One region of the Cupriavidus sp. 01L46 genome, then DNA from elsewhere that is predicted to be linked to it. Evidence: predicted binding sites of a transcription regulator. Region 1 holds the regulator's gene; the other holds the start of a gene.
What was found. Region 1 encodes LexA, which represses DNA repair genes until DNA is damaged. Its sites were predicted from a motif close to ACTGTATNNNNATACAGT; they were not measured.
Positions count from the first base shown of each region.

Region 2: the regulator LexA is predicted to act here: its motif matches at 1,795-1,812, upstream of AC1DS3_RS27490 (CppA family protein).

Region 1 is NZ_JBFTSF010000421.1:464-3,862, reverse strand. Features, by position in the region: gene AC1DS3_RS35835 (asparaginase) at 1-597, opposite strand, end outside; gene lexA (transcriptional repressor LexA) at 832-1,488, shown strand; gene AC1DS3_RS35825 (hypothetical protein) at 1,597-1,767, shown strand; tRNA gene AC1DS3_RS35820 (tRNA-His) at 1,873-1,948, shown strand; gene AC1DS3_RS35815 (hypothetical protein) at 2,361-2,639, opposite strand; gene AC1DS3_RS35810 (class I SAM-dependent methyltransferase) at 2,708-3,313, opposite strand.
Region 2 is NZ_JBFTSF010000205.1:17,495-20,893, reverse strand. Features, by position in the region: gene AC1DS3_RS27500 (YbfB/YjiJ family MFS transporter) at 1-341, opposite strand, end outside; gene AC1DS3_RS27495 (LysR substrate-binding domain-containing protein) at 334-1,218, opposite strand; gene AC1DS3_RS27490 (CppA family protein) at 1,450-1,758, opposite strand; gene AC1DS3_RS27485 (hypothetical protein) at 1,871-2,125, opposite strand; gene AC1DS3_RS27480 (helix-turn-helix domain-containing protein) at 2,364-2,591, opposite strand; gene AC1DS3_RS27475 (hypothetical protein) at 2,618-3,196, opposite strand; gene AC1DS3_RS27470 (porin family protein) at 3,296-3,399, shown strand, end outside.

The DNA of each region.
Region 1 (3,399 bases):
GGGGGTGCGCACAAAGCGCACGAGGTTGTCCTGAACAAAACCAATCGGCCCGGATACCGGCGACACAAACGCATTCACCGCCGATGTGTGCGCCTTCATCACATCGCGCCCTGCATGAATCTCCTGATTGATCACCAGCAGCACGCCCTTCGCCGTCGCGCCGGCATCCGCCGCTACGCGCACCGCATCCAGCAGGTTCAACGGGCCATCCGCCGACAACGAGGTCGACGGCCGCATTGCAGCCGTCAGCACAACCGGCACCGTACCCACGCAAGCCAGGTGCAGCAGCATGGCCGTCTCTTCCAGGGTATCGGTGCCGTGCGTAATGACAATGCCCGACACATCGGGCTGCGCGGACCAGTACGCCACGCGCCCCACCAACCTGGACCAGAGCGCGAACGACATGTCCTTGCTATCCACCTGCGCAACCTGCTCGGCCTCGATCCGCGCCACCGCGCCCAGCGCCGGCACCGCGTCGAGCAGCGCCGTCACCGGCACCGTCGCCGCCTGGTACTTCGCGCTGCTGGCTGGGTTGGAAGAAGAACCGGCAATGGTGCCGCCGGTAMCGAGCACGACGACACGAGGCAGGAGAGACATGGCGGGAAAGTGGGAAAGTGGCCGGCAGCCAGAAAAGTTGAACAGTACGCAACGCAAGACGCTTCAGTGCCGCGGATTGTAACCCTCCGCCCACCCGCCACGGCACGCGCCAAGACCCGTGGGACGCACCTGTCAATGCGCAAACTCCCAAAAATTCCGCTTGCACTTCACTCGATACTGTATAAAATCACAGCATACTGTTTAAACATACAGTGCTTTCAAACACCGGCGACCATGGCGACCCTGACACCGCGACAGCAGCAGATTTTCGACTTGATCCGCAGCAGCCTCCAGCACACGGGCTTCCCGCCCACGCMCMCAGAGATCGCCGCCAAGTTCGGCTTCTCCTCACCCAATGCAGCCGAGGAACATTTACGTGCCCTGGCCCGCAAAGGCGTGATCGAGCTCACCCCCGGCGCCTCACGCGGCATTCGCCTCAAGGTCTCCCGCAGCGACTCCGAGCTACCCGACCAGTTCTCGCTGCCCATGGCCGGCGTCATGCAGCTAACCCTGCCATTGGTCGGGCGCGTCGCAGCCGGCAGCCCGATCCTCGCCGCCGAACACATCGACCGCCAATACCAGGTCGACGCCTCGGTGTTCGACGTGCAGCCCGATTACCTCCTGCGGGTGCGTGGTCTCAGCATGCGCGACGCCGGCATCCTCGATGGCGACCTGCTCGCCGTCAAGCGCGCKAGCGAAGCCGCCAACGGCAAGATCGTTGTAGCGCGCCTAGGRGACGACGTCACCGTCAAACGCCTCAACCGCCGCGGCGACATCATCGAGCTGATCGCCGAGAACCCCGACTTCCCCAGCATCATCGTGCAAGCCGGCCGTGAAGAGTTCTCACTAGAAGGCATCGCTGTCGGTCTCATCCGCCCCGGCGCCTTCTGACGAGTGCGGCTGAGACGGGCGAACCCCGTACAAGCCGACACCCGATTGTGCCAACGCACCCGCGTAGCGGGTACCGCTAACTGTTGTTGCAAGTCACCAGGTGTAGCCATGCTGCCAGCCAACCGCCTCTCCGCCCGCCGCCCCGTCAAGCCCGTGCCCTTCCGCCAGTCCAAAGGCGTACGCATCTACCAGGGCGCACAACGACGCACCATGGTTGGCAGCATGGCCGCCATCTGCCGAATGCTCGAGTTGGAGGAATCCTCCAAGCTGGCTGGTTAAGCAGGCGGCACTGAAAAAAATTTGTGCAGAGTACTAGCCATCCGGCTCTTGGCATTGTATGATCTTGTTCTTCGTCGTTCGGCACCAAGCAGAACGACATCGACGGTGGCTGTAGCTCAGTTGGTAGAGTCCAGGATTGTGATTCCTGTCGTCGTGGGTTCGAGTCCCATCAGCCACCCCAGAATTTGCTTTACAAAACAGCGACTTAGCCAAGTCGCTGTTTTTGTTTGTGGACTCAGCGCACGCTGAAAGCGCCCACAGCGGTAATTCGGATCAAGGGCCTTGCGACTCAAGCTCGCAACGCACGTACCCCCCCCCCCCCGCAATCCCGTCACACGTTCTTGCCCGGCGAAACCATCCGTTGACAATTCGGCGCTCTGCTTTCGGGACGCACGCATTCGGATTCACTACGAATCCGCACAGTAGCTGTGCACTGCAATGCCTCCGCCCGATACTCGTTGCCTAGAGACGTGAGTGATGCACTGACTCTTGGGTGCACCGGCGTGTCCAGCAACGAATATTGGCATCGAATTTGGATAAAGATATTTTAATTCTGCCTATAAGGCCTTCATTGTCTCAAAGGGAAAAACCAACTAATCGGCAAGAGGGAAGCCAAAGACATCCCGCAGCAGATCTTGCTCGAACGCCGCTATCCACGAAGACCCCGCCCTGTCTGGATAGCGCCGAACTTCGCTTCCGATTACTCGGGTGACGGTGATTTCCCGCAGCGTGTGATTCGGGCTGTCGGCCAGCGGAGTGCCCTCCTCTGCTGCGACATCGAAATCCTCTGGTACAAATCCGTGCCGCGCGCAAGCGGACTCGAAATTCTCACGCTCGTCCGCGGGTAGTTCGTAGAATAACTTTTGAACCATGGCCATCTCCCAGAGCCTCGCTGAGATCCTAACATGGCCAATCCGCGCATCCCTGAGCAGTTTGTCGGCTACCCCATCTGCAATGCAATCACGCTCCAGGAGACCGAGTCGCGGCCCTGCGTATCCTTGCGCTGCCCGATATAGCGTTCAGCCAAGCCAATCGCTCGGCCAAGTTCKAGCGTCTCATCGGCAGACACGTCAAACATCCTTCGACCATGGGGAACAGGCCCATGTCTGAGCGACATGATGACACTAGCGCCCGGCGCCAGCAGTTCCGCGATGGCACGCATTGCAATCGCTCGCTCAGCAGCGTCAAGATGCATCCATACGGCAGTTAGCAATATGAGATCAAATTGCTCACGCCTGGCTCGCATCGCCGATAGGCATGGCAGCGCGTCATCCACCCATTCAATGGGCAAAGCCGCGTGAATACGCTGCCCCTCTTGACGCAATTCAAGGGTGGGTTCTAGAGCCACAATGCGATGTCCCAACCGAGCAAGCGCGGCTGCATCGCGGCCCGACCCAGCGCCGATGTCCAGAATGCCGCTGGGCGTATGTGGAAACAGGTGCAGAACGTCGCGATGGACATCCTCGAATAGAATGTGCTCGTATTGTTGCGCCAACGCGATTGCGTTGGCGCTATAGCCTGCGGTACCCGCCACTGTTCTACGCATGTGGATCCCTGTTTTCACCCTACCAACGGCGTATAGGAAGCTTCCGCGCCCTTTGGCATATTGCAATTGCTCGTTGACTGACCCCG
Region 2 (3,399 bases), on a different contig from region 1:
CTGGCATGCGGTTGGGGTGCCAACACGCGGCCCGCAAGATACGGCCATGCCAGCAAGCTCAGCACAGCGGCGCCACCGCCGATTGCCAGCCACAGCAAGGGACTGTGCCAACCGGCCAGGTTGCCGGCGGCAATGAGCTCGGCGGACAGCAGGATGCCGGCACCGACACCCGAGAACAATAGCGGCGCGCCATGCGGATGTCCTACCACCCCGGTAAACGCAAAGCGCCCGAAGCCCATGCCCACCGCCAGCACCAGCGCGGTGGCCATCGAGGGCATCCAGGGCGCCATGGCATTGCCCAAGGATTGCGGCGCTGGCGTGAGGGTTCTGATCCTAGCCATGCTGCAGCTCCTGAAGAAACGCCGCGTATGCCGACGTGGCAAAACCCGAACGGCGCACCAGCAATGTGTGCGCGACCCGCACGGGCACGGTTTGCAGGCTCGCGGCATCGGGGTGCAGCGCCAGCAGTGACCTCGGCAGGATGGCCACGGCCGAGCCCGCCGTCACGCAGGCCAGGATCGCGTGGTAAGACGCCAGTTCCAGCACGTTCAGCGCCAGCCGGGGGCCTTCGCCGCTGGCCAGCCAGGCCTCGGCACACAGGCGGTACGTGCAGCCGCGGGAGAACGTGGCCAGGCTGCGCAGCTTGATGTCCTGCGGCGTGCGCACCGGCGGATGGCTGTGCGGCAGCACCAGCAGCAGTTCTTCGGAGAACAGGAACGTGCCTTCCAGGCCGGGGCCGAGCACGTCCATATCCAGCGTGTCCGGCGCGCCCTCGGAAGGATGGGCCACCACGGCGCAGTCGATGCGATGCGCCAGCAGTGCGTCGATCAGGGCTTGCGTGGTGCCGGTCTGGATCTCGATCCGCACGTCCGGCCATTTGCCGTGATAGCGCGCCAGCGGGCGGGGCAGCCGGCTGGCGGCCGAGCTTTCCATGCTGCCCACGCGCAGCGTGCCCGAGGGCGCATCGCCGCGCATGGATTGGCGGGCCTCCTCGGCCAGCGCCAGCAACCGCTCGGTGTAGCCCAGGAAGCGCTGGCCTTGCGGCGTCAGGGTCATGCGCTTGCTGTCGCGCAGGAACAGGGCGACGCCGAGCTCCTCTTCGAGCTYCTTGACGCGCGTGGTGACATTCGACTGCACGCGGTCCAAGGTCTTGGCAGCCCGCGTGACGCTTTCTTCAAGCGCGACGGCCCGGAAAATCTCAAGTTCGGCCAGATCCACGGCAATCCTTTGGTTGAAATTTATTCTTAAAAAGAGAACAAATTTCAATTTACTATCATCTATGGGAAACGATAAGTCAAGAAAGCCCTGATGCCAGCAGGGTGGGTGGAGCGGGAAAAGCACTCTGCTGCGCGATGCCACGCGCATCGCGAAGCGGACGCTTGTGCTGTCTGAACGGGCGCAGGCCCGCCATGTACCTAAGCCGCGGGACTAATGCGGATCCCGATATTGCTAGGGTTGGGGTTGCGCGGGTTGATGCTGAGAATGCCGCTGTGCCGGTGCCGGCCGCGCCAGGAGCGCACGGATCGACGCAAGGTAGCGGTCCCCAACCTCCCGGCTGGCCCGGTTCGACTGGGCGCGCAGGGTGCGGCGGGCCGGTGGCGTGATGTTCAGGCTGCGGCAGATCGTTGACAGGTAGGGCTTGCGGTCTCCCGCCAGCCGTTGCGCCGCGGCTTGCACCGCCGCATCGCCTACGCGTTCGCGCAACCAGGCCAGGACCTGCCTGTCGTATTCGTTCTGTACCCGGACCAGGTGTTCCATGATCGGCTCCCGTTACTACTGTTCATCCATACAGGTACTGTAAATATATACAGTAATCTGGTTTTTTCAAGGATGAATGCCGAGGACCAGATACGGGCCACCGTCCAGGGGGCTACAGGACCATGCAGGCGCCAGCGCTGGCGTCGGGGTGTTGCGCCAGGCAGGCGGGCGCGGCGGGCGGCATCTCCAGGTGGCAGCGCTGGCTCGCAGGCAGGTTCTCTTCCGGGGGCTTGCAGGCTGGGCGCGTGTCATGCCGAGGCGGGTGGTTGTCGCGCAGGGCCGGGTGGTGCTTTTCCACCCAGCGCGCCGCTCTCCAGAGCGCGAAGATGCAGGCAACCGCATAACTGCAGTAGATGAGGATCAGCATAAGCACCTTGCTTCGCGCCCGCTTGGGGGCGAGTAGTTCAAGAAAGTGCGAGTATGCGCAAGATCACTCTCGGCGCGGTATCACTCGATTGGGGGGAGCCCGGTGGTTGCGCAGGCCGTAAGGCCAGGCGGGTGGCCGATCTGGCGCCGATCTGGCGGAAATGCGGCAGCGGGGGCGAGACAATTGTTTGCAGTTCACCCGGCCAGCGCGGGCCGCGCTGGCGGGATAGGCGAGGCGATCAGGCCTGATCTTCGCCAGGTGTATCGGCGCGGTACTCAAGCAGGTCGCCCGGCTGGCATTTCAGCGCCTCGCAGATCTTCTCCAGCGTATCGAAACGGATGCCCTTGACCTTGCCGGATTTCAGCAAGGAGAGATTGGGCTKGGTGATGCCGATGTACTGGGCGAGCTCGCGCGATTTCATCTTGCGCTCAGCAAGCAGGACATCAAGCCGGACGAGGATAGTCATAGGGTCAGGGGGCCTCAAACGCAAACTCAAACAAAGCTCTCATTCTCCAGCGCGACGCGCGCGGCCTCGACCATCGCCCAGCCGATGGCCAGCAGCAAGCCGCCCAGCAAGCCCAGCATCACGTCGCCGAAGGTGATGATCACCACCATGTAGGGGCCGTTGGCCGCCGTGCTGGCCAGGGCCATGGCCAGCACCGTCTTGGTCAGCGGAACCACCCCGCTGAACGCCGTCACCACCAGCGCCACGCGGCGCAGGCGCACGGCCGTCTCCAGGGTCAGGACCGCGCCGCTCGCCAGGGCCGCGAACAGCCTGTGCGCTTGCATCAGTCCACTGACCAGCAAAGCCGTGGCCGCGCTCGTGATGGCCAGCCCGAGCAACCGGTACGGCATCGACACCAGCAACTGCCCGCCTGGCGCAGGCCCGGCCAGGAACGCGCGCAGGTTCCGGTCCAGCTCCGCATCGGGAAGCAAGAACCAGAAGGCGATCAGGCCGGCCGTCGTCACGACGGCGCAGCAAAGTGTCAGCCACTGCATGCGGTGCGCGATGACACTAACGCGCGTTAACGCGCCGTCAGCGGGCAAGGAAAGGGAAAGGGGGTTCGGCATGCCGGTCTCCTGAAGGGATTGCGCATGGCAAAAAATTACTGTAAAACAGAAATACTTTATCGTTTTACGGTAATTTATATTCGTTGGAGATTAAATTATATGCGTTCTCTCGCCTTCCCTGGCCGCCGCTTTCCCATCGCGCCTGCTGCCATGTTGATGCTTTTGTCGGCTGTGCCCGCGCATGCCGCAGCCGCGGAACTCGC